2 regions of the Bradyrhizobium sp. 22 genome follow, and region 2 is predicted to be linked to the other one. Evidence: riboswitches for the same ligand, from Rfam matches in the RefSeq annotation. Region 2 holds a riboswitch; the other holds the start of a gene.
The links. A riboswitch is a leader RNA that binds a small molecule or an ion and turns the genes downstream of it on or off. The one in region 2 is predicted to bind S-adenosylmethionine.

Region 1: another riboswitch for S-adenosylmethionine. It lies ahead of metX (homoserine O-acetyltransferase MetX); the one in region 2 lies ahead of K410_RS0133755 (O-succinylhomoserine sulfhydrylase).

The regions. Positions count from the first base shown of each region.
Region 1 covers NZ_KI519399.1:1,163,560-1,178,178, forward strand. The annotation lists gene K410_RS0106800 (prephenate/arogenate dehydrogenase family protein) at 1-147, opposite strand, end outside; gene hisC (histidinol-phosphate transaminase) at 144-1,241, opposite strand; gene K410_RS0106810 (chorismate mutase) at 1,278-2,126, opposite strand; SAM riboswitch at 2,284-2,363, shown strand; gene metX (homoserine O-acetyltransferase MetX) at 2,454-3,659, shown strand; gene metW (methionine biosynthesis protein MetW) at 3,662-4,324, shown strand; gene K410_RS0106825 (alpha/beta fold hydrolase) at 4,463-5,326, opposite strand; gene K410_RS0106830 (TIGR02594 family protein) at 5,542-6,210, shown strand; gene K410_RS0106835 (MOSC domain-containing protein) at 6,328-7,116, opposite strand; gene clpB (ATP-dependent chaperone ClpB) at 7,355-9,994, shown strand; gene K410_RS0106845 (hypothetical protein) at 10,075-10,341, opposite strand; gene K410_RS0106850 (Vgb family protein) at 10,425-12,044, opposite strand; gene K410_RS0106855 (M23 family metallopeptidase) at 12,201-14,264, opposite strand.
Region 2 covers NZ_KI519400.1:1,757,893-1,772,511, reverse strand. The annotation lists gene phoU (phosphate signaling complex protein PhoU) at 1-527, shown strand, start outside; gene phoB (phosphate regulon transcriptional regulator PhoB) at 551-1,258, shown strand; gene K410_RS0133795 (GcrA family cell cycle regulator) at 1,488-1,997, opposite strand; gene K410_RS0133790 (aspartate aminotransferase family protein) at 2,467-3,675, shown strand; gene argF (ornithine carbamoyltransferase) at 3,675-4,610, shown strand; gene K410_RS0133780 (Hsp33 family molecular chaperone) at 4,887-5,906, shown strand; gene apaG (Co2+/Mg2+ efflux protein ApaG) at 6,806-7,198, opposite strand; gene K410_RS0133770 (OpgC domain-containing protein) at 7,401-8,651, shown strand; gene K410_RS0133765 (SGNH/GDSL hydrolase family protein) at 8,651-9,433, shown strand; gene K410_RS0133760 (SGNH/GDSL hydrolase family protein) at 9,446-10,438, shown strand; gene K410_RS0133755 (O-succinylhomoserine sulfhydrylase) at 10,617-11,804, opposite strand; SAM riboswitch at 11,880-11,959, opposite strand; gene K410_RS0133750 (2'-deoxycytidine 5'-triphosphate deaminase) at 12,040-13,176, shown strand; gene K410_RS0133745 (PAS domain S-box protein) at 13,317-13,733, shown strand; gene K410_RS0133740 (hypothetical protein) at 13,838-14,619, shown strand, end outside.

The sequences.
Region 1 (14,619 bases), on a different contig from region 2:
CATCACCCGCGCGCGCGTCTTCTCCGAACGCGCGGTGGTGACGATCTCGCCGGCCAGGCCCTGGAGCTTCGCAGCGCGCGCAATCGAGCCGCCGATCAGGCCGAAGCCGATCAGCGCGACGCGCTGGAAGTGCACCTGCTCGCTCATTTGCCGCCCAAGAAGTCGCGCAAGCCGTCGACCACGAGGCGGTTGGCCTCCTCGGTGCCGATGGTCATGCGCAGCGAATGCGGCAGGCCGTAGTTCTTCAGGCCGCGCAGCACGAGGCCGCGCCTGGTGAGGAAGGCGTCGGCGTCGTCGGCGGTCCTGCCCTTGTCGGTCGGGAAATGGATCAGCACGAAATTGGCGACGCTCGGCGTCACCTTCAATCCGAGCTTGCCGATCTCCTCGGTCAGCCAGTTGCGCCAGGTCTCGGTGAACTGCTTCGACATCGCCTGATGCGCGGTGTCCTCGATCGCGGCGACCGCGGCATACATCGCCGGCGTCGACACGTTGAAGGGACCGCGGATGCGGTTGACGGCATCGATGATGTGCTCGGGGCCGAACATCCAGCCGATGCGGAGCGCAGCGAGGCCGTGGATCTTGGAGAAGGTGTGGGTCACCACCGTGTTCTCGGTGGTGGCGACGAGCTCGATCCCCATCTGGTAGTCGTTGCGCGAGACGTAGTCGCAATAGGCGGCATCCAGCACCAGCAGCACGTGCGAGGGCAGGCCGGCGCGCAGCCGCTTGACTTCGTCGAACGGGATGTAGGTGCCGGTCGGGTTGTTGGGGTTGGCGAGCCAGACCAGCTTGGTCTTCGGCGTCACCGCCTTGAGGATGGCATCGACGTCGCAGGTGAGATCCTTCTCCTGCGCGATGACGTTCGTGGCGCCGACCGCCATGGTCGCGATCGGGTAGACCAGGAAGCCGTGCGTGGTGGAGATCGCCTCGTCGCCGTGGCTCAGATAGGTGTGGGCGAGCAGATTGAGGATCTCGTCCGAGCCGGCGCCGCAGATGATGCGGTTGGGGTCGAGCCCGAAGGAGCGGCCGATCGCCTCGCGCAGCACGCGCGAGGTGCCTTCCGGGTAGTCTTCCAGGTGGTCCGCCACGCGCTTGAACGCCTCGATCGCCTTGGGCGAGGGCCCGAACGGCGTCTCGTTGGCGGAGAGCTTGAACACCTTGCGGCCCGGTTCGGCGACCGGGCTCTTGCCGGGCGTATAGGGCGCAATATCGAGAATGCCGGGATTCGGCACGGGGCGGGACATCTTGAACTCCGAAAATGGCAGGGCGTGGCGCGTGGTTTACGATTTCGCCCCGGTCGGGGGCACCGTATAGCGCGTTGCGTGGCTGCCGACGAGGGCCACGGAGCGCACCGAGGCCCCCGCCTCGATCAGGGCAGCCCTGATTTTGTCGATGCTGGTCGTGCTCGTGACCGAGACCAGCAGCGCCGCGCCGTCGAAGGCGGTATCGGGGACCGCCACGATTTCGGCGAGTGGCGACAGGGCGCGCGCGACCTCGGCGTTCCATCCGGACACGCGCACGCTGAAGGTCTCGACCTCGGTCACCAGAGCGCTGTCGGGGACGCGCGAGATTGCGAACACCGGCAGGGCGGCCGGATGGTCGGCACGCTCGATGAAAGGCATTCGCGCAATGATCTTCGGCGCGCCGGCGGCTTCCAGCTCCAGCCACCACGGCGTGCGGCTCGACGTCGCCGAGACCAGCGCCAGATCGCCCTTGGATCTCGCCACCGCCTCGACCGCGGCCTGCGCGCTGAAATGCGCGACGTAAGGCACCGTGAAACCGAAATGGAAGCGCGCGGAATCGCGCATCGCCGGCTCGCTCACCGAGATGTCGGCATGCACGGAGAACGGCGCCTGCACATAGGTGAAGGTCGAGATGATGACGCGCCAGATGCTCTCGACCGTGTCGAGCGGCAGGATGCCGCGATGACGCTGCACGATCTCGCGCATCATGGAGGCCTCGCGCGCCGGGCGGAACGCGGAGCCGACCTCCTGGGTCTGCTTCACCTGGATCAGGCGGTCGATGATGTCGCCGCGCTGCATCAGCAGGCGATGCATGGCCTCGTCGATCGCATCGATCTCCTTGCGCAATTCCTGCAATGATGGCGGCGCGGGCGGACGTTGGGACATGTCTGGCTGTCGATCGTTTCGAATGGGGGATGTCCTGATTAGGCAGTCGGGACGGCGAAAGCAAAGAGAAATGACGTCCTTCTCCGTCGACGCGGCAGAGGCGAATTGAGCCGATCCGGGCCGCGACTTGACGAAAACCGCCCAAGACGGTAGCTTTTCCCCGTTCCGTGGTCATTTGAGCCGGCCGGCTTGCAGCCACGTTAAAAAACTCGCTAAACAGGCCGGGGACGCTTCCGATCCCGGCCGAACCTATCGTTCAGGCCGGGTTTTTCATGGCCTGATGCAAGTGGCGGTCAGCGTTTGATCGCAAACGAGGTCGATGGTCAGATGGGTGGCGTCAAGTCGATACCGAGTCCTGCGATCAGCGCCGACGAGCGGTCGCATGAGGTGGATCATCCGAGCTCGCAGGTTGCGCATTTCGGCGCCGAGCAGCCGCTGCGGCTCGATTGCGGCGTCGATCTCAGCCCGTTCCAGATCGCCTACCAGACCTATGGCGAGCTCAATGCCGATCGCTCCAACGCGGTCCTGATCTGCCATGCCCTGACCGGCGATCAGCATGTCGCCAATGTCCATCCCGTCACCGGCAAGCCCGGCTGGTGGGAAACCCTGGTCGGCCCCGGCCGTCCGATCGATCCAAAGCACTACTTCATCATCTGCTCCAACGTGATCGGCGGCTGCATGGGCTCGACCGGGCCGGCGTCGATCAATCCCGCCACCGGCAAGGTCTGGGGGCTCGATTTTCCCGTCATCACCATCCCCGACATGGTGCGCGCGCAGGCCATGCTGATCGACCGGCTCGGCATCGACACATTGTTTGCGGTGGTCGGCGGCTCGATGGGCGGCATGCAGGTGCTGCAATGGACCGCGGCCTATCCGAAGCGCGTGTACTCCGCGCTGGCGATCGCCTGCGCGACGCGGCACTCGGCGCAGAACATCGCCTTCCACGAGCTCGGCCGCCAGGCCGTGATGGCCGATCCCGATTGGCACGGCGGCGGCTATGCCGATCACGGCATCCATCCGCATCGCGGGCTCGCGGTGGCGCGGATGGCGGCGCACATCACCTATCTCTCCGACGCGGCGCTGCATCGCAAGTTCGGCCGGCGCATGCAGGATCGCGAGCTGCCGACCTTCTCGTTCGACGCCGACTTCCAGGTCGAGTCCTATCTGCGCTACCAGGGCTCCTCCTTCGTCGAGCGCTTCGATGCCAATTCCTATCTCTATCTGACGCGCGCGATGGACTATTTCGACATCGCCGCCGACCATGGCGGCGTGCTGGCGAAAGCGTTCGCCGACATCAAGACCCGCTTCTGCGTCGTCTCCTTCACCAGCGACTGGCTGTTTCCGACCTCGGAATCGCGCGCGCTGGTGCATGCGCTGAACGCTTCTAGCGCGCGGGTGTCGTTCGCGGAGATCGAGACCGATCGCGGACACGACGCCTTCCTGCTCGACGTGCCCGAATTCTTCGACATCTCCCGCGCCTTCCTACAATCGGCCGGCAAGGCGCGCGGGCTCACCGGCAAGAAGGACGGCTAGCGATGTCTGTACAGGAAGTGCTGCCGCTCGGCGGCCTTGCGGCGGGGCAGTCCGGCCAGTTTCGCGCCGATCATCTCCTGGTCGCCGAGATGGTCAAGCCGGGCTCGAAGGTGCTCGACGTCGGCTGCGGCGAGGGCGATCTGTTGCAGCTGCTGGAGACGCGCGGCATCGACGGCCGCGGCATCGAGCTGTCGCGCGAGGGCGTCAACCGCTGCGTCGCCAAGGGCCTCGCGGTGGTGCAGGGCGATGCCGACACCGACCTCGTCAATTATCCCGACGACGCCTTCGACTACGTGATCCTGTCGCAGACGCTGCAGGCGACGCGGCAGCCGCGGGTGGTGCTGGAGAATCTGCTGCGCATCGGCCGAAGAGCCATCGTCTCGTTCCCGAATTTCGGGTTCTGGAAGATGCGGCTCCAGCTCCTGGTCGGCGGCCACATGCCGCGCACCGAGAACCTGCCGGCGACCTGGTACGACACCGCCAACATCCACTTCTGCACCATCAAGGATTTCGTGCAGCTCTGCGACGAGATCAACGTCAAGATGGAGCGCTCGGTGGCGCTCGATCTCTACGGCCGCCCGGTGCCGCTGAACCTGCCCTGGTGGGTGTGGAACATGTTCGGCGAGCAGGCGGTGTTTCTGCTGAGCCGGGGTGGGGGGAAATAGCCTCTCTCCGTCAATTCCGAGGCGATGCGAAGCATCGAGCTAGGATGCGCAATTGCGCATCCGAGAATCCATCGTGCCACAGCGTTTGCGGCCTGATGGATTCCGGGCCTGCGCCTTCGGCACATCCCGGAATGACAGCTAGTGTGGCACCAGCGAGCGCGGATCCCGCGCCGGCCAGCGCCCCGCTTCCACCAGCGTCACGAACCGCTCGACGCTATCATTGAACAGCGCGGGCTCTTCGAGATTGAGCACGTGGCCGGACTTCGGAAACATCGCGAGCCCCGCCGCGGGAAGGTGCTTCTTCAGGAACAGGCTCGGGCCCACGCACGGATCGTCCTCGTCGCCGCAGATAATCAGTGCCGGCGTCGTCGTCTTCCTGATCGCATCGGTCATCGTGTAGATCGACGGCCGCCCACCCTGGAAGCCGCGCATCGTGCGCGCCGAACCCTGGGCGTCGTGACGCGCCAGCGCGGCATAGAAATCGGCGTGGCCGCGCGGATCCTTCACCAGGAAGGGAATCCGGCTCGGCGCCTCGCGCGTGACTTTGGCGACCTCCACCGAGCCAAGCGTCTCGAACTGCTCGGCATTGGCGCGGCATTGCTGGCGCCAAGCCGCCAAATTCTCCAGCTCGGAGCCCGAGCCGACGCCGGCCAGCGTCATCGACAGCGCGCGCTGCGGCGCGTTCAATCCGATCTGCAGCGACGAATAGGCACCCATCGACAGGCCGACGAGATGCGCGCGCTCGATTCCGAGATGATCGAGCACCGCGAGGGCGTCGCTGTAGAAATGCGTGTAGCTGTAGACCTCGCCCTCGGGCACGTCCGACGGCGTATATCCGCGCGCCGAATAGGTGATGCAGCGGTGGCCGCGCGAGAAGTAACGCATCTGCGGCTCCCAATTGGTGTAGTCGGCCGCGAACTCGTGCAGAAAAATGATCGGCGTTCCCTGACCCGCCTCTTCGAAATAGATGCGGACGTCGTCCCTGGTCTTGGCGTGGGGCATTAACCGTTTCCCTCTGTTCAAGCCGCCTTTGCAGGATCGCAGTTAATGCTGTTGTCCGCAATGCGGCAGCATCCTCCAGTGTCGGCACAAAATCATCGCAGCTATTCGCGGGCTACCCGCGTCTTTTTCTCGCCACATCCGGCGGCTTAACGGCCGGACGGATGTCGGCTCTTGCACGGGCCGGCGGGAAGTGGGGTGTCAACGAAGGATGAAGAATGTTTGAGTTGTTTGCGTCTCGCCTGTCGCGTTGTGTTGTTGCGCTGGCGATCTTCTCCGCGGCTCTTGCCGCATTCGCTTCTCCGGCCTCAGCGCGGCCGCATCATCGTCATAGCGCAGAGCGGCACGCTCACGTGCATCACGTCAGACATCATCATCACCGCCATCATGCACGCAGTTCGCGCTTCGAGCGCAGCGCTGCGCAGCTGCAGGCGAGTGGCTTCGGCAACAGTTTCGCAGCCTATGATCCGAACGCCAATGGCGGCACGGCCAGCAACGGCATGTCCAATTCTGCCACGAGCAGCGGCGGCTTTGGTGGCGGCTCGGGCCTTGTGTCCGAGGCGCGCCGCTACATCGGCGGCAATCCGACCGGGCGCGGCAGGCTGTGGTGCGCGCGCTTCATGAACATGGTGCTGCAGCACACCGGTCATCAGGGCACCGGATCGGACATGGCGAGCTCGTTTGCGCGCTACGGCACGCGCGTCTCCGGTCCGCAGGTCGGCGCCATCGCGGTGATGTCGCGCGGTCGCCGCGGCGGCCATGTCGGCATCGTCACCGGCATCGATGCGCAGGGCAATCCGATCATGATCTCCGGCAACAACGGCAACCGCGTCCGCGAGGCGCCGGTCTCGCGCGGGAAGATCTATGCGTATGTGATGCCGAATTGAGCCTCGTCATTGCGAGGAGCTCTTGCGACGAAGCAATCCAGACTGTTTCCGCGGACGCATTCCTGGATTGCTTCGCTGCGCTCGCAATGACGGAGCGTGTTGAGCCAGCGCAGAAGCTCACACCAGCCTCGGCTCTTCCACCGCCACCGCATCGCCCACGCCGATCTCGCCACCTTCGATCACCTCGGCGTAGATGCCGCAGTCCATGTGGCCGAGATGGCGCGAGAGCGTCGGCGGGATCTCGAGATCGCGCTTGGCCGTCACCGGGTCCACATTGGTGGCGGGGCAGCGGACGATGCGCTTGACCACCTTGAGCCGCGCCTGTCCGATCGCAAGCGTCTGGCCGACGAGATCGAGCTCCGACCAGGCCGGCCAGCCCTTCACGTAGAGATTGGCGCGGAAGCGCAGCGGATGCACGGCGGTGCCGCCCAGCATGGCCTCGATGGCGCGGACACTGCCGAGATTGATGATGGAGACCACCTTGCGGGCGACGTCGGAGAAGCTGTGGTCGCGGCCGGACAGCAGCTTCGGCGGGCCCTTGAGTTCCGGCTGAAAGTTCTCCGCGACGTAGCGCTCGATGGCCGCCCGCCCGGCCGCGGTCTCCAGGTCCCCGCTGGCGACGACCTGACCGCCCTTGCGGATGGTCAGGACATTGCTGGCGTCGTCGAAATGGCTGTCGAGCTCGGCCAGCCGCTCATTGCGCGCCAGCATCAGGAACTGGATCTTCGGCTTCCATTCGGGGGCTTCAGGATCGAAACCGCTCGGACCGTTCTCGATGGCGTAGCGGCGGTCGGCGGGCAGGGTCTGGCCCGGTCGCAAGGGGACGCGGCGCAGCGGCTCCGGCGTCAGGCCCTTGACCGGGTAGCGGTAGAGGCCGGTGATCTCGGCGGTCTGGCTGGCTGTCATGCCGCTACTTAGAGGATTCGGCCGGCCCGCGCCAAGCAGCCGAGAAGCGCACGAAATTGTGAACGCGCCTCTTTCCTTCCACCGGACCGCTTCCCACATCTGCCTCAGGCCGGCGCCAAGCCGGCAAAAGACCATCGTTCCCGCTTGAGAATCCTCAATGCGGTCAGTCGAAACCCAATGAAGATGCCGTATTGGGGTGCCTGAGAGGGCCCCAAGGGCAGGCCGAGGGACAGAAAAGATGAACATCGAGAAATATACCGAACGCTCCAGGGGCTTCATCCAGTCCGCGCAGTCGCTTGCGATGCGCGAGGGGCATCAGCAGTTTTCGACCCTGCACATGCTGAAGGTCCTGCTGGACGACAATGAGGGGCTGGCTGCCGGCCTGATCGACCGCGCCGGCGGCAATTCCCGTGCAATTCTGAAGGCAACCGAGGACGCCCTCGGCAAGGTGCCGAAGGTTTCCGGCGGCGGCGCCGGCCAGATCTACCTCGCACCCGAGCTTGCCCGCACCTTCGACGCCGCCGAGAAGGCCGGCGAGAAGGCCGGCGACAGCTTCGTTACCGTGGAGCGGCTGCTGCTCGGCCTGACGCTGGAGAAGTCCAGCGAGGCCGGCACGATCCTGAACAAGGGCGGCGTCACCCCGCAAAACCTCAACGCGGCGATCGAGGCGCTGCGCAAGGGCCGAACCGCGGACTCCGCGACCGCCGAGAACGCTTATGATGCGCTGAAGAAATATGCCCGCGACCTGACCCAGGCGGCGCGCGATGGCAAGCTCGATCCGGTCATCGGCCGCGACGAGGAGATCCGGCGGACCATCCAGGTGCTGTCGCGCCGGACCAAGAACAATCCCGTCCTGATCGGTGAGCCCGGCGTCGGCAAGACCGCCATCGCCGAAGGCCTCGCCCTGCGCATCGTCAACGGTGACGTGCCCGAGAGCCTGAAGGACAAGAAGCTGCTGTCGCTCGATCTCGGCGCGCTGATCGCCGGCGCGAAATATCGCGGTGAGTTCGAGGAGCGGCTGAAGGCCGTGCTGCAGGAGGTCACTGGCAGCGAGGGTACCTTCATCCTGTTCATCGACGAGATGCACACGCTGATCGGCGCCGGCAAGGGCGACGGTGCGATGGACGCCTCCAACCTGCTCAAGCCGGCGCTCGCGCGCGGCGAGCTACACTGCATCGGTGCGACCACGCTCGACGAATATCAGAAGCACGTCGAGAAGGACGCCGCGCTGGCGCGGCGCTTCCAGCCGATCTTCGTCAGCGAGCCCTCGGTCGAGGACACGATCTCGATCCTGCGCGGGCTGAAGGACAAGTACGAGCAGCACCACGGCGTGCGGATCACCGATTCCGCGCTGGTGGCGGCGACAACCCTGTCCAATCGCTACATCACCGATCGCTTCCTGCCCGACAAGGCGATCGACCTGATGGACGAGGCCGCGGCCCGGCTGAAGATGCAGGTCGATTCCAAGCCGGAAGAGCTGGATTCGCTCGACCGCGAGATCATCCGGCTCAAGATCGAGCAGGAAGCGCTGAAGAAGGAAACCGATCCCGGCTCCAAGTCCAGGCTCCAGACGCTGGAGAAGGACCTGGTCGAGCTCGAGGAAAAGTCGGCTGCGCTGACGTCGCGCTGGAGCGCGGAGAAGAACAAGCTCTCCGACGCCCAGAAGCTGAAGGCCGAGCTCGACGGTCTGCGGGTCGAGCTCGCCAACGCGCAGCGGCGCGGCGAATTCCAGAAGGCGGGCGAGCTGGCCTATGGCCGGATTCCGCAACTGGAGAAGCAGCTTGCCGATATCGAAGCCAAGGAGAACACCGGCGAGATGGTGGAGGAGGCGGTCACCGCCAACCACATCGCGCAGGTGGTCTCGCGCTGGACCGGCGTGCCCGTCGACAAGATGCTGGAAGGCGAGAAGGAGAAGCTCCTCAAGATGGAGGAGCAATTGGCGCAACGCGTCGTCGGCCAGGCCGAGGCCGTGCGTGCGGTCGCAACCGCCGTCCGCCGCTCGCGCGCAGGCTTGCAGGATCCTAACCGCCCCACCGGCTCGTTCATGTTCCTGGGGCCGACCGGCGTCGGCAAGACCGAGCTGACCAAGGCGCTCGCCGAGTACCTGTTCAACGATGAGACCGCGATGGTCCGCCTCGACATGTCCGAATACATGGAGAAGCACTCGGTCTCGCGGCTGATCGGCGCGCCTCCGGGCTATGTCGGCTATGACGAGGGCGGCGCGCTTACCGAAGCGGTGCGGCGCCGGCCTTACCAGGTCGTGCTGTTCGACGAGATCGAGAAGGCGCATCCTGACGTCTTCAACGTCCTGTTGCAGGTGCTCGACGACGGCCGCCTGACCGACGGCCAGGGCCGCACCGTCGACTTCCGCAACACGCTGATCATCATGACCTCGAACCTCGGGTCGGAGTATTTGGTGAATCAGCCCGAGGGCGAGGACACCTCGGCCGTGCGCGAGCAGGTGATGGGAATGGTTCGCGGGCATTTCCGCCCCGAATTCCTCAACCGCGTCGACGAGATCATCCTGTTCCACCGGCTGCAGCGCAGCGAGATGGGCCGGATCGTCGAGATCCAGTTCGCGCGGCTGCAGAAGCTGCTGACCGATCGCAAGATCACGCTGACGCTCGACGCGGCCGGCCGTGACTGGCTCGCCGCCAAGGGCTGGGATCCCGCCTACGGCGCACGTCCGCTGAAGCGCGTGATCCAGCGCCACCTCCAGGATCCGCTCGCCGAGATGATCCTCGCCGGCGACGTCAGGGACGGCGACAGCGTCGCGATCTCGTCCGAAGGCAACGTGCTGACCTTCAACGGCAAGGCGCCGCAGACCGCCGAGATCACGCAGTTCGAGGCGCCCGTGGCGAAGCGCAAGCTGAACTGAGGGTTGGCCTACGAAAGCAACCGGACGCCCCGGAGAGGTCAACCTCTCCGGGGCGTTTGACGGGTCAGACGGCCCTCCGGTTAACCGAGCGCTGATGCGGAGCCGGGATCGACAGGGCCCTGCTCCTCGTCGTCTTCATCGAGATCAGAGAGAATATCGACGAGCTCGCGAACGCGGCCCTGCGCCAGCGGCCGCAGATCGTTGATCATCGGCTCGTCGTTGGCGAGCCAGGCCCTGGCTTCTGCGAACTCCTCGGCGGTTGCGCCGGTTCCGATAATCCGGGCAATGGTGACATCGTCTGCGCCGTCTACCGCCTTGGCGACATCGTCGCGTGAGAGGTGCGTCATGGGCAGCCCTCCTGCTGTCGGCTTCGTCAGCGTCCAACCGAGAACCGGCCCACCGGTTCCCGGCCAACGCGTGCAACCCAAGCCTACTTCTTGGCGACCTTGTAGATCGCGTTATCGACGTCCGAGCTGAAGTAGATGTTTCCCGACGCCCCGACTGCAACACCCGTCGGAATATTGCTCGGCAATCCGCCGGGCGTACCCGGGAGGCCGATCGGAAGGTTGGCCGCGATCTCCGTCACCGTGCCGCTCTCCGGCGCGATCGCGATCAGCCGCTTGGCGCCGACTTCCGCCACGATCAATTGGCCATCGGGACTGCGCGCGATGCCTTCCGGCATTTTCAGCTCCTTGGCGAGCACCGTCTTCCCGCCCTTGCTGTCGATCCGGGACACTGTGCCGGCAAAGGCCTCGGTGACGTAGACCTCGTCGGTCTTGCCGCGAACCAGCCCGACCGGGCCTTCGAGCTCGCCGATCAGCGTCGCACGGTCCTTGCCGTGCTCGCCGCTCACCTTGACCAGCGATTTAGTGCCGAGCTCGGCGACCAGGATGCTGCCGTCCCCGAGCACGATGGCGTCGTGCGGCGCCTTGAAGCCGTGCAGCATGTCGCGCGTGGTGCCGGTCTTGGCGTCGATCACCTGCACGGTGCCGGTGAACCAGCTCGACAGCACCACGTCGTTGCCGTGCGCCGTCGCGCTCATCGGATATTCGAGCGTCGTGCCCGCGGCGTGCATGCGCGCCTTCTCGGTGACCTCGCCGGTCGCCCCATTCACGGTGCGGTAGGCGAACACGTCGGCGACGTGGATCGTATCCTTGCCGTTCTCGCTCGTGACGCCGATGCCGCCGGGCAAAGCCAGCTTGCCGATGATGATCTGCCTGGCCTGGCCGGTCGCGGGATCGACCTCCTGAATGCCGTTGTCGGCCATGTTGGAGACGTAGATGCGGTCCTTGGCGTCGATCGCAAGATTGTCCAGCGACGGCTTCAATTGCGCGACAATGGTCTTGGCGCCCGATTTGGGATCGACCCGGACGAGCTGGCCGAGCGCGGTGTCGATCACAAAGAGATTGCCCTTGGAATCGAAGTTCACCGCGGCCGGGATCTTGAAACCCTCGGCGACGACGGTGAGCTCGGCCTTGTCGACGTCGACCTTTGCGACCTGGCCCTTGAACCAGAGCGGACCGTAGAGCCTGTCATCAGGACCGAACTCGAAGCCGTTGAGGCCGCCCATCTTCTCCATGATCTGGCGCGGCGGCTTCACACCCTCGACGTCGATCTCGTACAGCGTATCGCCGAGAAAGACGGTGGTGGCGTAGAGCCGGCCGTCCTTGCGAAAGGCGAGCGAGTTGATGCCGGGAAGGCCGGATGCGAGCTTCTTGATCGGGCCGTCGCCTTTGCGGGAATAGAGATCGCCGGTCAAGAATCCGGTCCAGGCCATGGTGCCGTCGGGCGCGAACGCGATGTCGTCGGCCATGCCCACAGGGGAGGGGATTGCAACCTTGGCGCTACCGGCAGAGATGTCGACCTCGTAGAGCGCTGCGCCGGCGACGCTGCCGGCGAACAGGTGGCCGGCTTTGTCGACGCCGAGCCCGTGGACGCCATGGAATGCCGAGCCAGGAACGAGCTTCGTGACCTCCCAGCTGTCCGCCGACGCGCTCGTGGTGGCGAAAAGCGCGGCGATCAGGGCTGCGCAGGCGAGCCTGTTGTTCATGGCGAGACCTCCCGTTTTTTGGAAAGTATTCGCCGCTCACGCCGCTTTGGCAAACGAAACTTGACGTTGTGACGCCGCGAACGGTCGTGCCGTGCAGCGTTTGTGTTTGAAATTCTGTTTGAAAATGTCTGGCCGACGTGTCGGCCGGTTGCCGGCTTACCGGTTCGTGACTTGCAGCGGACCGCCGGTCGCATCCGACATGCGGGCAATGGCGCCGCCGCGGCCGCTCATCATGCCCTCGAGCCGGTCGCGCTCCTTCTCGAAGCTTGCGAGCATCGGGCCTTCGAGCGAACGGCCGCGCGGCAGCTTCACGCGCATCGGGTCGACGAAGCGGTTGTTGACCAGGATCTCGTAATGAACATGCGGGCCGGTCGACTGGCCGGTCGAGCCGACGAAGCCGATCACCTGGCCCTGACGCACCTTCTTGCCGACTTCCATGCCCTTGGCGAAGGCCGACATGTGGCCGTAGGCGGTCTCGTAGCCGTTGGAATGCTTGATGCGGATATATTTGCCGTAGCCGCCTTCGGGGCCGACCTTCTCGATCACGCCGTTGCCGGAGGCGAAGATCGGGGTGCCGTAGGCGGTGGCCCAGTCGACGCCGGTGTGCATCTTCACATAGCCGAGGATCGGGTGGCGGCGGCCGCCGAAGCCGGAGCGCATGATGGCGTTGTTGATCGGCTTCCTGACCAGGAACTTCTTCGCGCTCTTGCCGGTCTCGTCGTAATAATCGACGACGCCGTCGTCAGGGCTCTGGTAGCGGTAGTATTTCTTGGTCTCGCCGCCGACGGTGAGGGAGGCGAACAGCACGTCGTTCTTTTCGATCGAGGTCACGCCCTCGTCTTCGCCGGCATAGAACACGTCGAAGGAATCGCCCGGCTGCACCTTGCGCTGGAAATCGACGTCGTAGGAGTAGATCTTGATCATGTCCTCGATGACCGGCATCGGCACCTTGTTGCGCATCGCGGTCTCGTAGATGCTCTGGTACAGCCGCACGCCGGAGCCGTCATCCTCGTCATCGTCGTCGCTGCTGGCGCTCGCCGCGGCGTCGGCGGCAGTATTCATGCTTGAGACGTCGACCGCGACGTATCTGCCGAGATCGGACAGCGCCGCGATCGCCTCGACCTTGGTCTCGTTGGCGACGACGACGCGGTAGGGCTGGAGGCGGGCGCCGGGACTTGCGGGCGCCATCAGGATGCGGAGCTTCTCGCCCTCCTTGAGGCCGCCGTCGCGGCCGCGGGGCCCGAGCGTCGCGGTGATCGCCTTGATCTCCTCGGGCGTGGCGCCGAGATCGCGCAGCACGCCGGCGACGCTGTCGCCCTTCTTGACCAGATGGATGCGTTCGCCGTTGGGATTGCCGCCGGTGATCTGCTCCTTGGTCTTGGGCAGCAGCGTGACGTTTTCCGGCACCACGCGCGTCTCGAAGCCGGCATAGGGATCGGACGGCGAGGCTTCGGCGGCGTAGGCGGTCCTGATGTCGGAGGGACCGGTCGCGCCGGAGATGTCGGCGGCGGCATTGGCGAGCGAGGCGTAGCGCACCCCGCCATTGCCGCGCCAATTGGCGGCGTCGCGGACCCGCATCAGGATGTCGTCGAGCGCCACCACCGCGGAGATCTTCGCCTTTGGCAGCACCGGCGACAGGTCCTTGGTGACGAAGGAGACCTCAGCGTCGGGCTCAACGGCTTCCGGATTGTTCGGGTCTTCCGCGGCCGCCTTCGGATCGGAGCCGACATCGGTGAGCAGGCGCTGGGCGTTGAACGGTGGAATCTTCGCCGACAGATCGCTCGTCGTCATCGACAAATTGCCGGCGATGCGAACGAACGGACGCACCCGCATCACGTCGCGGTTGCCGACGCGGGCGACGGTGGAGACGCGCACGATGTTGCGGGACGCCGTGGATTCGCTCGGCGGCGGCAGGCGGTCGCTCTTGTGCAGCGTGGCGGCGCGGTCGGCGGCACCGAAGGCGCCGCGCAGCGCGCCCTCGACCCGCTCCGGCACCTTGGCGAAGGTCATCTCGCCGTCGAGAGATGCGAAAACGGCGCCGCCGATCAGGGCCGCGCCGCAGAGTCCGGTCAAGATCGTGCCGCTGAACCATTGCACGGAGACGCGGCGGCGGTCGATCACGGCGGCTTCAGAACCGTCGACCGACAGCGGCGGCTCGTGGCCGAGATCGATGATCCCGGTTTCACGCCCGTAAGCGCCGCGTGACGTCCTGTGGTTCACTCAAGTCCCCCAATCAACGACCCAAGAAGCCTGGTCCCGAACCTCGTCCTCGTCGCCCTCTTGAAGGGGCATCGCCGGAAAAGGCAAGCCGCACAGGCGCCCGCGCTCAGAAGGCCCCCGACGGGGACCGGCCGAAATTACGAACAGCTGGACGGAAAAAGCTCTCTCGATGTCTCTCGAATGTCCGGGGAAGGCCGCGTCATCTGCAAGATCGCCTTCCTCTGACCCCATGAAAACCGCCGGCAGCCCCCACTGGCATCCCCGCGATTCAAGCTTGTCTACTATCAGAACGCCGCGGGATTGTGGCTCAAGTACGGCGCCTGTCATGGAAAAAGTTTCCTGAATGGGCGGTCGC
Region 2 (14,619 bases):
TCGAGGAACGCGCCGTGCTCACCATCGCCCGCCGCCAGCCGATGGCGGTGGACCTGCGCGAGATCGTCGGCGCCATGCGCGTTGCGACCGACCTCGAGCGCATCGGCGACCTCGCCAAGAACATGGGCAAGCGCGTCGCCGCGCTGGAGACCGACTTCCATCCGCTCAAGCTGTTCCGCGGCCTGGAGCACATGACCGACCTGGTGCAGCAGCAGGTCAAGAGCGTGCTCGATGCCTATGCCGCGCACGATCTGCCGGCGGCGATGGCGGTGTGGAAGGGCGACGAGGAGGTCGACGCGATCTGCACCTCGCTGTTCCGCGAGCTCCTGACCTACATGATGGAGGATCCGCGCAACATCTCGTTCTGCATCCACTTGATGTTCTGCGCCAAGAACATCGAGCGCATCGGCGACCACGCCACCAACATCGCCGAGACCGTGTTCTACATGATCGAGGGCCAGGCGATCACCGACAAGCGGCCGAAGGGCGACATGACCAATTTCGCCACGACGATCCCGAATACCTGAAGACCTCAAGGAGCGACGACAACATGGGCGCACGCATTATGGTGGTTGAGGACGAGGAAGCTCTCACTGAGCTTCTGCGTTACAACCTCGAAGGCGACGGCTATGACGTCGAGACGGTGATGCGCGGCGACGACGCCGACACCCGCCTCAAGGAACACATTCCCGATCTGATCGTGCTCGACTGGATGCTGCCGGGCCTCTCCGGCATCGAGCTGTGCCGGCGCCTCCGCACCCGGCCCGAGACCAAGCAGCTGCCGATCATCATGCTGACCGCGCGCGGCGAGGAGAGCGAGCGCGTGCGCGGCCTTGCGACCGGCGCCGACGATTACATCGTCAAGCCGTTCTCTGTGCCGGAGCTGCTCGCGCGCGTGAAAGGCCTGCTCAGGCGCGCCAGTCCGGAGCGGCTCGCGACCGTGCTGGCCTATGGCGACATCGAGCTCGATCGCGACAAGCGCCGCGTCGCGCGCTCCGGCCGCCCGATCGATCTCGGCCCGACCGAATATCGCCTGCTGGAGTTTTTCCTGGAGCATCCCGGCCGCGTGTTCTCGCGCGAGCAGCTGCTCGACAGCGTCTGGGGCCGCGACATCTACATCGACGAGCGCACCGTCGACGTCCATATCGGCCGCCTGCGCAAGCTGCTTAATCTCGGCCGCGAGCAGGATCCGATCCGCACCGTCCGCGGCGCCGGCTACGCGCTGGACGATCGCTTCGCCAAGGCGGAGCAGACGTAAAGCTCCAGCGAGAGCTGGTTTGGCGAGCTCGGCCGTCATCCCGGGGCGCGCGCAGCGCGAGCCCGGGACCCATAATCATAGGACGTGGTTTGGCGAAGACTCGAAGTCACCATCTCGCGCAACAATTGCGCCCTGTGGTTATGGATCCCCGCGTTCGCGGGGATGACACCGAGTTGGTTGAGGCGCCGTCGTGTGACGGCTGCCGTCTTTACGATCAGCTAAATCTCGCTCAGCGCGTCGGCTTCGGTGCCGCGCGGCGGCGATCCGCCGCCGGCTGATACGCCACGCGCGAGTGCTGGGCGCAATAGGGCAGGCCGGACAGCGCCTTGCCGCCGCAGAAGAAGAAATCCGGGCTCGAGGGATCGCCGACCGGCCAGTGGCAGGTCGCCTCGTTCAATTCGAGCAGCGACAGCCGCTGGCTCATCGGCACCACGTTGTCGTAGGTGACGGGTTCGGCCTCGACCTCGACCTCGAAGGCCTGCGCCAGCGCGGTGTTGCCGCGCGCGATCGGGCGGCTCACCCGCATCATGTGCTGGGCGGGACGCGCCTTGCGCGGCCGGGGCGCGGCCGACGAAGGGCTCTTGGCGCGGCCGGACAGGCCGAGCCTGTGCACTTTGCCGATCACGGCATTGCGGGTCACATTGCCGAGCTCTGCTGCGATCTGGCTGGCCGACAATCCGGCCTCCCAGAGCTTTTTCAGCTGCTCGACGCGATCGTCGGACCAGGTCAAAACCGTCATTGCACCCTTTCCCTCGCCGCGCGGTTGCCATCCTGGCGGTCCGTGCGGCGAATGCCTAAGCCTCGAAAAACCCGTGCCGCTCGAATCCCTTAGGGCTCGCCGGGCGCGCAACTGACGCCCGAACGTTTACGCCGGTACATGAGGACTCTTGGGATCAGAACTGCCGCACGAGATGTCGTATCTGACAAGCCAAACGCTACAATATGGCGTGACTCGCGCGCAAGAGTCCGCCGACTCGCTTCCACATGTTCCGTGGTGAAAAACCCGCAAAATCGCCACCGCAAGACTACGGAATCACCGTTTCACCACCGTTTCCTGGGGCTTTCGGGCGGCATTGACACCCGTTTCACCAGGCCTAAGATAGTTGTGCGTGCCGCCCTTAAAAGGCGGCACGTTTCGTTTTCCGGGCCGGTGGATGGTGCGTTGCGCAATGCACGCCTCACACCGTCCGCAACATCATGTGGCCGTCATGACTAACAGCGCAGCCCCGCATTTGCTCCCCGTTTTCGCCAGGGCCAACCTCGGTTTCGAGCGCGGCGAAGGCTGCTGGCTGATCGCGACCAATGGCGATCGCTATCTCGATTTCACCTCGGGCGTCGCCGTCAATGCGCTCGGCCATTGCCACCCGCATTTGATCGAGGCGTTGCAGGAGCAGGCGACGAAGCTGTGGCACATGTCGAACCTGTTCCAGAGCCCGGACGGCGAGAAGCTCGCCGCGCGCCTGTGCCACGAGAGTTTTGCCGACCTGGTGTTCTTCTGCAATTCCGGCGCCGAGGCGCTGGAGGGCGTGATCAAGCTGGTGCGCCATCATCACTTCTCCAAGGGGCACCCGGAGCGTTACCGCATCATCACGTTCGAAGGCGCCTTCCACGGCCGCACGCTGGCGACGCTCGCTGCGACCGGATCGGCAAAATATCTCGAAGGGTTCGGTCCGCCGATGGATGGCTTCGACCAGGTGCCGCATGGCGACCTCGAAGCCGTCAAGAAGGCGATCGGCCCCGACACCGCCGGTATCCTGATCGAGCCGATCCAGGGCGAGGGCGGCGTGCGTTCGGCACCGCCCGCTTTCCTCAAGGCGTTGCGCCAGCTTTGCGACGAGAAGGGCCTGCTGCTCGCCTTCGACGAGGTGCAGACCGGCATGGGCCGTGCCGGCGATCTGTTCGCGTATCGGCGCACCGGCGTCACGCCCGACGTGATGTCGCTGGCGAAGGCGCTCGGCGGCGGCTTCCCGATCGGCGCCGTGCTGGCGACCGCGGACGCGGCGGCCGGCATGGGGCCCGGCTCGCACGGCTCGACCTTCGGCGGCAATCCGCTGGCGATCTCCGCAGCCAACGCCGTGCTCGACGTCATGCTCAAGCCCGGCTTCTTCGACCACGTGCAGAAGATGTCGCTGCTGCTCAAGCAGAAGCTCGCCTCCGTGATCGACCGTCACCCCGACATCGTCAGCGAGGTGCGCGGCGAGGGCCTCCTGATCGGCATCAAGGCCGTCGTGCCCTCGGGTGACCTGGTCGCCACCTTGCGCGACGAAAAGCTCCTGACCGTCGGGGCCGGCGACAATGTCGTGCGCTTCCTGCCGCCCTTGATCGTCACCGAAGCCGAGATCGAGGACAGCGTCGGACGGCTGGAGCGTGCCTGCGCCGCATTGTCGGCCGGCCAGAGCAAGCGGGCGGCAAGCTGATGAGCAAGTCGCCGACCAAGACGCCGAAGCACTTCCTCGACATCAACGAGCTCCCGCTGTCGGAGCTCAAGCGCATGCTCGCCGCGTCGAGCGCGATGAAGGCGAAGCAGAAGGCGCATCAGCCGGTCCGGCCGCTCGAGGGCAAGACGCTGGCGATGATCTTCGAGCGACCCTCGACGCGGACCCGGGTGTCGTTCGACGTCGGCATGCGCCAGCTCGGCGGCGAGGCGATCATGCTCACCGGTGCCGAGATGCAGCTCGGCCGCGGCGAGACCATCGCCGACACCGCGCGCGTGCTGTCGCGCTATGTCGACGCCATCATGATCCGCATCCTCAATCACGATGCGTTGCTGGAGCTTGCGGCCAACGCCACCGTGCCCGTCATCAACGGCCTGACGCGGCGCTCGCATCCCTGCCAGGTGATGGCCGACCTCATGACCTTTGAGGAGCATCGCGGCCCGATCGAGGGCAAGACGGTGGCCTGGACCGGTGACGACAACAACGTTCTGGCGTCCTGGGCGCACGCCGCCGAGCGCTTCAAGTTCCAGCTCAACGTCGCCACCCCTCCGGAGCTCGCGCCGAAAAAGGCGATGCGCGACTGGATCAAGGCGACCGGCGCGCCGATCGTGCTCGGCACCGATCCGGAAGCCGCCGTGCGCGGCGCCGATTGCGTCGTCACCGACACCTGGGTGTCGATGGGCGACAAGGAAGGCGAGCATCGCCACAACGTGCTCAAGCCCTACCAGGTCAACGGCAAGCTGATGTCGCTCGCCAAGCGAGACGCGCTGTTCATGCATTGCCTGCCCGCCCATCGCGGCGAGGAGGTCACCGACGAGGTGATCGACGGCCCGCAATCGGTCGTGTTCGACGAGGCCGAAAACCGCCTGCACGCGCAGAAGGGCATCTTGGCCTGGTGCTTCGACGCGGTGAAGTAGCCCGGGCGAAAAAGCAGTGGCTGCGGTGGCCGCCGCATCCACCATTGTCGTCCCGGACAAGCGCCGCACAGCGGCGCGCCGATCCGGGACATAACCACAGGCCGTGGTTTGGCGAGGACTGGGAGTTGCCACCTCGCAGGATGACGTGGTTATGGGTCCCGGGCTCGCGCGCTGCGCGCCCCGGGACGACACCGGGTTTGCTGTAGCGTTGTGCACCCTCATCGCATCGGGAACGCGCCCCTTCCATTTCCCACCTCCGACCCCAGATAGAGCGCCATGGTTTCCCAATCTCCTGACATGAAGACCGGGTCCGAAGGCCCGGTTCGCGCGCCATCCGCAGTTCCGATCGATGACGCCGTGCTGCCCTACGAGGTCGATGCGCTCGACGTGCGCGGGCGCCTGGTGCGGCTTGGCCCGGCGCTCGACGACATCCTGACCAAGCACGATTATCCCGCGCCCGTCGGCAAGCTGCTCGGCGAGGCCATCGTGCTGACGACGCTGCTCGGTTCGGCACTGAAATTCGAAGGACGCTTCATCCTCCAGGCCCAGACCGACGGTCCGGTGTCGTTCCTGGTGGTGGACTACCAGGCGCCGGATCGCCTGCGCGCCTATGCCCGCTTCGATGCCGCGCGTCTCGGCGAGGCCCAAGAATCCGGCATGCGTTCCGGCGCGCTGCTCGGCCGCGGTCATCTCGCCATGACCATCGACCAGGGCCCCGACATGAGTCGCTACCAGGGCCTGGTCGCGCTCGACGGCGGCAGCCTGGAAGACGCCGCCCACGAATATTTCCTGCGCTCCGAGCAGATCCCGACCAAGGTGCGTCTGGCGGTCGGCGAGGAATGGCGCTCCAGCGACGGCGGCAAGCATCGCTGGCGCGCCGGCGGCATGCTGATGCAGTTTCTGCCGAAGGCGCCGGAGCGCGCGCGGCAGGCGGACTTGCATCCCGGCGATGCCCCTGACGGCGTCGAGGTTCATGCCGTCACCGAGGACGATGCCTGGGTCGAGGCGCGTTCGCTGATCGAGACGGTCGAGGACGTCGAGCTGATCGATCCCGAGCTGTCCGGCGAGCGGCTGCTGTTCCGCCTGTTCCACGAGCGCGGCGTGCGCGTGTTCAATCCGCTGGTTCTTAAGGCGCAGTGCTCCTGCTCGCGCGATGCGGTCGCCGCGATGCTCAAGAGCTTCTCGCCCGACGATCGCGCCGCGATGGTCAAGGACGACAAGGTGGTCGTGACCTGCGAGTTCTGCTCGTCGGTCTATCAATTCACCCCGCACGAGGCCGGCGTGGAAGACGCGTGAGCGACATCGTCGCCTCGTAGCCCGGATGGAGCGAAGTGTAATCCGGGGCCGCTCGCCCGGCATCTCGCATCGTCCCGGATTACGCTTGCGCTCGATCCGGGCTACGGCACCGTGCCTGTGTCGGCCTCTGTCAATCCATCAGCGCGAAAATATTCCACTTTACCGAAATTCGGAAATGGCGTATGTGTCGCTCATCCCGGCTCAACCAGGAGGGGCGATCTCGAGGTCGTCTTGATCGCGAGCCGGGCTTGCGGTGGACGCGGCAGCGTCGGCACGAGAGGTGCGGGCAGGGCGGGTAGTCCCTGTGAGCCCGTAACCGCGTGCGGACGAACGGCGCTGCTAGGCTTCGTCTCGCCTGTAAGTTTCCGGCTCTGTCGACGGAGCCAGGAAATACTGCGGCGAAAGGGCGGGCCGTGCGTACGGCAAAACCGTGTGGTCCTGGCCGTCGTTGCTACGGTCAAGTCCAGCGGAGATGCGAGCGAGCCCAACCGGGCAGACTGCATCAATTCGCGGGGCGAGGGAGGCCAGAAGGACATTCGGCTCCCGGGAGAGCGCGGCATAAGCCGTCCGACCATCGCGCAGGGAAGGCCGAGTGATCGGCACCACCTGTATGCTGCTGTGCGGTTCTTCTGCGTGTGCATTTTGCGCAGCAGACCGCGGGTGCGTTGTCAGCACCCGGCCTTCCCTGCGCCCTCTTGGATTTGAGGGTGGAGACGCAAGCAAAGCTCGGGCGAAATCGGCCGCGAGAACAAGAAGGCGTGTCTGCAAGCTGAGCTGCCCGCCACAAGCTCGATCTCGTAGGATGGGTAGAGCGCAGCGAAACCCATCGCCCTTCCGCGAGCAGATGCGTGATGGGTTTCGCTGCGCTCTACCCATCCTACTTGACGGCGTCGTCGCCCCTAATTCAACACCCGCTTGCTGTCCGGGCTGTCCAGCGAGAACGCCGGCACGTCGATCTCGAAGCGCTCGCCGCTTTCGCTGACCATCTGGTAGCGGCCGGTCATGAAGCCGGAGGCGGTCGAGAGCGGGACGCCCGAGGTGTATTCGAAGCGCTCGCCGGGGGCCAGGATCGGCTGCTCGCCGACCACGCCCTCGCCCTTCACCTCCTGCTGGCGGCCGGAGGCGTCGGTGATGATCCAGTGCCGCGTCTTGAGCTGCACGGTCTCCTCGCCCGAATTGGTGATCACGATGGTGTAGGACCAGAAGTAGCGGGAGCGGTCGGCCGACGACTGCTCCGGAACAAAGTTCGGCTCGACGGTCACTTCGATGTGGCGGGTCACGGCGCGGTACATGGCTGCTACCATAGCGAAATCCGGCTCCGGAACCAAACGCCCTGGACGGCTTTGGCGACATCGTCCCGCCAGAATTCGAAGGGAATGACACCCCAGGGAAGGCACCGGCAAACCCCCATGGCACCCGGCCGCTTTGTGGGGTAACGACCGGACCGGTACACTCCTTGACACGCCGCGATTTGCGGAAGGTTTTTGCGCCCCGATGACCATTGCCGACCAAGTGACGGGATCGACGATCACGGGAACTGCCGCATCTGAGGGGACGAAGCCGCGTGCGAGGGCGCCGGCCATCACGCTGCCCGCCATCGGCGAGCGCGAGCTCCGGCTCGACCTGTTCCGCGGGCTCGCGCTGTGGCTGATCTTCATCGACCATCTGCCGCCCAGTGTGTTGACCTGGTTCACGATCCGCAATTACGGCTTCAGCGACGCCACCGAGATCTTCATCTTCATCTCCGGCTACACCGCCGCCTTCGTCTACGGCAGGGCGATGCTGGAGAGCGGCGTCGTCATCGCCACCGCGCGCATCCTGCGCCGGGTCTGGCAGATCTACGTCGCCCACGTCTTCCTGTTCACGATCTTCCTCGCCGAGATCTCCTACGTCGCGACCAGCTTCGAGAACCCGCTCTACACCGAAGAGATGGGCATCATGGATTTCCTCAAGCAGCCCGACGTCACCATCGTGCAGGCGCTGCTGCTCCGCTTCCGCCCCGTCAACATGGACGTGCTGCCGCTCTATATCGTGCTGATGCTGGCGCTGCCGTTGATCCTGTGGTCGATGAAATGGCGGCCCGACGTCACGCTCGCCCTCTCGGTCGTGCTCTACGCGGTGACCTGGGAGTATGATCTGTATCTGTCGGCGTATCCGAACGGCTTCTGGGCCTTCAACCCCTTCGCCTGGCAATTGCTGTTCGTGTTCGGTGCCTGGTGCGCGCTCGGAGGGGCGCGCCGCATGTCGCGCATTCTGTCGTCACGCGTCACGATGTGGCTGGCGATCGCCTATCTCATCGCGTCGTTCTACGTGACGCTGACCTGGTACGTGCCGCAGCTCTCCCAGTTCATGCCGAAGCTGGTCGAGCAATGGATGTATCCGATCAACAAGACCGATCTGGACGTGCTGCGCTTCACGCATTTCCTGGCGCTGGCGGCGCTCACCGTGCGCTTCCTGCCCCGGGATTGGCCGGGCTTGAAATCGCGCTGGCTGCGACCATTGATTCTATGCGGGCAGCATTCCCTCGAGATCTTCTGCCTCGGCGTCTTCCTGGCCTTTGCCGGCCATTTCATCCTCGCCGAAGTCTCCGGCGGCGCGGCCATGCATGCGCTAATTAGTCTCTCCGGGGTGCTGATCATGTGGGGCGTAGCCTGGGTGATTTCGTGGTACAAGCGCGTGGCTGACAAGAGCGGTACGAAGACCAAGAACGCCGCCGGCAACGCCGACCTGGCGGGAGGGGGCTGATGAAGGCGAAGGTTCTCCTGAGCCTGATCCTGCTATGCGGTAGCCTCGCCGCGCCCCTGGCGCGCGCGGGCGATGCTGCGCCTGCCGCCACCAATAATGCGCCCGCAGCCTGTGAGCTGCCGTCCTATCTGCTCACCAGCGAAAGCCGGCTGACAAAGGTCGCCGATGCGCTCAAGGCCGGCAAGCCGCTCGACATCCTGGTCATCGGCAGCCGCTCGACCACGATTCCATCCTCGGAGAGCAGCTCCTATCCGGCGCGAATGGAGGCGATCCTCAAGGAGAAGCTGCCGGCGTCCGAGGTGGTGCACGTCTCCGTAGAAATACAGAGCAAGAAGACAGCAGAGGAGACCGCGTCTACCTTCGTTAAGCTGATGGAAGCAAAAGCGCCTACTTTGGTGATCTGGCAGACCGGGACCGTGGATGCTATTCGATCCATCGATCCCGACGAATTTCGTAGCGCGGTGACCGAGGGGGTTGTTGCGCTGCAAAATGCAGGGGCTGACGTCGTCTTGATGAACTTGCAATACAGCCCGCGTACGGAGACCATGATCTCGGCGCCGCCTTATCTCGACAACATGCGGGTGGTGGCGCAGGAGCACGACATTCCGCTGTTCGATCGCTTCGCGATCATGCGGCAGTGGAATGACCAGGGTCAGTTCGACCTGTTCAGCCCGTCCCGCGGGCCCGAGCTGGCGAAACAGGTCCATGATTGCCTTGGCCGGGCGTTGGCACAGTTCGTGATCGACGCAGCCCGTGGGGAGCCGGCCCAGCAGCAAAATTGAGGTCTAGCGTTAATGAGTTCTCTCCGCCCTTTTTGCCTGACGGCATGGCTGGCCGCGCCTGCAGCCGCAGTGCTGCTGTCGCTGCTGCCGGCCCCGCAATCGCAGGCCCAGACGCCGGCCATGCAGGCGACACCCGCCCCCGCACAGTCGGCTGATCCCGCGCCGGCCTCGCCCTCCCAGACCGCCGTCGCCGCGACCTCGCCCGAGCAGCGCGGCATCACGGCGCGTGCCATCGACAAGGTGAAGCAGGCCGCCAAATCCGCCAGCGACATCTTCAACCGCGTGCCCTGCCAGCCGCCGAAGGGTGGCTCGAAGGCGATGGGCTCGCTGCCGCACGTCGCGGGCAAGCTCGTTGCCGGGCTGCCCGTCGTCATCGTCGCGTTCGGCTCGTCCTCGACTCAAGGATTCGGCGCGAGCTCGCCGGAGTTCAATTACCCCAATCGTCTCGCCGCGCAGCTGCGCCGGCACTATCCGACCGCCGACATCAGCGTCATCAATGCCGGTGTCGGCGGCGAGGACGCGCCTGAGATGATGAAGCGCCTTCAGACGCAGGTGATCGACATGCATCCGGATCTCGTGATCTGGCAGGTCGGCACCAACGCCGTGCTGCGCAATCTCGATCCCGGCGAAACCGCCAAGATGGTGGAGGACGGCATCAGCCGCATCCAGGCCGCGGGCGGCGCCGACATCGTGCTGGTCGATCCGCAATATTCGCCGGCCGTCAACCAGCGGGCCGAGAGCGCCGGCAAGATGGTGAAGCTGCTCAGCAAGGTCGCCGAGCTCCGTCACGTCGGAATCTTCCCGCGCTTCGAGGTGATGCGTGACTGGCACGAGAAGCAGGCCATTCCGGTCGAGGGCTTCGTGATCGCCGACGGCCTGCACATGAACGATTGGGGCTATGCCTGCTTCGCCCAGCTGCTCGGCGACGACATCATCCGCTCGGTCGGCCAGATCAAGCTCGGCGTCAACGTGCCCGCGGACGTGCGGACGTACCGGCCGATGTGAGAGGTCTGCTTCACCCTCCCCTGGAGGGGGAGGGTCGATCGCGCGCAGCGCGAGCGGGGTGGGGTGATCTCTCCACTCGGGCACTGTTGGATGTGGAGAGACCGTCACCCCACCCCGTCTCACATTTCGCTGCGCTCAATGTGAGCCGACCCTCCTCCTCCAGGGGAGGGTCAGCGCTTCACGCCTTCTCCAGCGCCGCCGTCAGGTCCTCGATCAGATCGTCGGCATGCTCGAGCCCCGCCGAGAAGCGAATGAAGCCTTCGCCGATGCCGAGCGCGGCGCGGTCTTCCGGCTTCAGGCGCTGATGCGTCGTGGTGGCCGGATGCGTGACGAGGCTCTTGGCGTCGCCGAGATTGTTCGAGATCCTCGCAAGCTTCAGCGCGTTGAGCACGCGGAACGCGGCCGCCTTGCCGCCCTTGACCTCGAAGCCGACCAGCGTCGAGCCGCCGCGCATCTGCTTCTTCACCAATGCGGCCTGCGGATGATCGGCGCGGCCGGGATAGACCAGCCGCGAGATCTTCGGATGGCTCGCCAGCACCTCGGCGATGCGCGAAGCGGTCTCGGTCTGCGCACGGACCCGCACGCCCAGCGTCTCCAGGCCCTTGAGCAGGACCCAGGCGTTGAACGGCGAGATCGACGGCCCGGTCTGGCGCATGAAATTGTGGATGTGCTCGGCGATGAAGGCTTCCGAGGACAGGATGATGCCGCCGAGGCAGCGGCCCTGGCCGTCGATGTGCTTGGTCGCGGAATAGACCACGACGTCGGCCCCGAGCGCGAGCGGGCTCTGCCAGATCGGGGTTGCGAACACGTTGTCGACGACGAGCCGCGCACCGCCCTTGTGCGCGATCTCGGCGATGGCGGGAATGTCGAGCACGTCGAGCGTCGGGTTGGTCGGGCTCTCCAGGAAGAACGTCTTGGTGTTGGGCCGCAGCGCGCGCTGCCATTGGTCGAGATCGAGCCCGTCGACCAGCGTGGTCTCGATGCCGTAGCGCGGCAACAGGTCCTGCACGACGTAGAGGCACGAGCCGAACAGCGCGCGGGAGGCCACAACGTGATCGCCGGCCCTCAGCGGCGCCAGGATCGCGGTCGTCACCGCGGCCATGCCGGTCGCCGCCGAGCGGGCGGCTTCGGCGCCTTCGAGCTCGATCATGCGGCGTTCGAACATCGCGATGGTGGGATTGGAATAGCGCGAATAGATGAAGCCGGGGTCCTCGCCCTTGAACCGCGCCTCGCATTGCTCGGCGGTGTCGTAGACATAGCCCTGGGTCAGGAACAGCGACTCCGAGGTCTCGCCATATTGCGAGCGCAGGGTGCCGGAATGAACCAGGCGGGTTTCGGGGCGGTAGTTGGCGGTCGACTTCGACATAGGGTACCTCCGACATGACCGCCTCGTCGAAAGCGGTCACAAAAAAACCGGCCTGGATATCTCCACGGGCCGGGATCACAGAGGTCCCCGGCCTGTTTAGCGACTTATTTAACGTGGCTGCAAGCCGGCCGGCTCAAATCACCACGGGATAAGTGATGCTCATATTCGGCAATGCCCTTTCCGTCAAGGCGTCCATCGGATAGCCGTAAAAGACCTGTATTTCCGGCATGTCCGGATGCATTTGACCCCTGATGAGGACCCCCGGTTGACGTTCACGGTCGCGCCCGACGCCAATGGTATCCTGCCCGACCGCATGATCGCGGCGATGGCGGAGGCGGGGCTCATCCGGCCCGCCTACGACTTCGTCGAGAGCCAGATCCAGCCGGCCAGCCTCGATCTGCGTCTCGGCGACATCGCCTATCGCGTCCGCGCCAGCTTCCTGCCCGGTCCCGGGGCCACCGTCGCCGAGCGCATCGACGAATTGAAGCTGCACGAGTTCAGCCTCGCCGACGGCGCGGTGCTGGAGACCAACTGCGTCTACATCGTGCCGCTGCTGGAAAGCCTCGCGCTGCCGCCGGAGATCGTCGCGGCCGCCAACCCCAAGAGCTCCACCGGCCGGCTCGACGTCTTCACCCGCGTGATCGCCGACGGCACCCGCCGCTTCGACATGATCGGCGCCGGCTATCACGGTCCACTCTACGCCGAGATTAGCCCGAAGACGTTCCCGGTGCTGGTGCGCGAGGGCTCGCGCCTCAGCCAGGTGCGCTTCCGCACCGGTGATGCCATCCTCAACGCCGACGAGCTCGACGGCTTGCACGCTGCCGAGCGTCTGGTCGATGTCGACGATGCCGATCTCTCCGGTGGCGTTGCCGTCTCCGTCGACCTGTCCGGCGAGAAAGCGGGCGGCTTCGTCGGTTATCGCGCCAAGCGCCACACCGGCGTCGTCGACGTCGATCGTCGCTCCGGCTACGCGGTGGAGGATTTCTGGGAGCCGATGTCGGCCCGTCCCGACGGCAGCCTGATCCTCGATCCCGGCGAGTTCTACATCCTCGCCTCCAAAGAAGCCGTGCAGGTGCCGCCAGACTACGCCGCGGAGATGGTGCCGTTCGATCCCCTGGTCGGCGAGTTCCGGGTGCATTACGCCGGATTCTTCGATCCCGGCTTCGGCTATGCCGGCGCCGGCGGACAGGGCGCGCGCGCCGTGCTGGAGGTGCGCTCGCGCGAAGTGCCGTTCATCCTCGAGCACGGCCAGATCGTCGGCCGTCTCGTCTACGAGAAGATGCTGGCCCGACCTGATGCGATGTACGGCCAGCGTATCGGTTCCAACTACCAGGCCCAGGGCCTCAAACTATCGAAGCATTTTCGGGTGTAGCCCGATCCTGTAGCCCGGATGGAGCGAAGCGAAATCCGGGGCAGTCTCACTTGTGGCGCGATCCCGGATTGCGCGGAGCCTGTCATCGGGCGGCGCTCCGCGCCGACCCGGTGGCTTTATCCGGGCTACGAGGTGAGCATATGACCAATCAATCCGAACTCGATGCAAGGATCGCCGAAGGCGTCGCGGATGCGCTGATCTATTCGGATCGCTCGGGAACGATCATGCGCTGGAACGGTGCCGCGGCGGCCCTGTTCGGCTTCTCCGCTGCGGAAGCGCTCGGCCAGAATCTCGACCTGATCATTCCCGAGCATCTGCGCGCCGCGCACTGGAAGGGCTTTGAGGCCGCGCTCGCCAGCGGCAGCATGAAGCTTGCGGGCAAGCCGACGCTGACTCGCGCGCTGCACAAGAGCGGACGCAAGCTCTACATCGAGATGACGTTCGCCCTGGTGCGGGATTCCGCCGGCAACGTCCTCGGATCCGTGGCGATGGCGCGCGATGTCACCGAGCGGGTCGAGCGTGAGCGCGCGGCCAAGGCGCCGCCGCAAACTTCGTGATGCGGAATTGACGGGCCATCGCGCAGGGCGCCCTGCACGGGCGTGATGTTGCCTGCCGCGGGGTGCGGTGACACACTCGATCGAAACAACGATCGGGAGCGAACATGGCCGCCGCTTTGGACGCCGCGCAGGAAGCCCAATGGAAGCGCTGGCGCGCGGTCGCCGACCTCTATCACGCTTATTTCACCGGGCTCATCCTCACCGTCGTCACGCGGCGCGGCACCGCAGGCGCCGCCGAGTTCGTCTTCCGCGTGTTTCGCCGCCAGCAGCAGGAGCGCTTCCTGCCGGGCCTCGCGAAGCTCGGGATCGATCATCTGCCGCCGGCGGTGGCGGCCGCGCAATATCACTATCTCTCCAACTGGATCGGCGGCGTGCATGTCGAGTACATGTACGAGAGCGACGTCAAGGCCTGGATCCGCTACCCGCCGCCGCGCTGGATCTGGAAGGGCACCGCGATCTGCGGCGTGCCGGGCGAGGTCTCGCGCGCGATGCTGCGCGGCTGGCACGCCAACAATGGCGCAGCCCTCGGCGATCTCAGGCTCGGCTTCGTCTGCACCAAGCAGAGCGTCGACGGCCAGGACGGGCTGGAAGGCTACTATCACCAATACGATCATCCGCTCGAGCTCGATCAGCGGCTGGTGTTCGCGCGCCACCTCGAAGCGCCGCTGTTCGATGCGAAGACCGCGCCGGCGCTTCCCGTGGCGAGCTGGCCGAAACCGCGTCTTGAAAAAGCCTATCGCAATTACGCGATGGAATATGTGCGCACCGCGGCGCCCGTCATGGTGCAGCTGTTCGGTCCTGAAGACGCCGGCTACCTGCTGCGCCTCACCGGCAAGCTGATCGGGATGCAATATTTCGACGACGTCGCGGCCGCGCTGGCGATGAG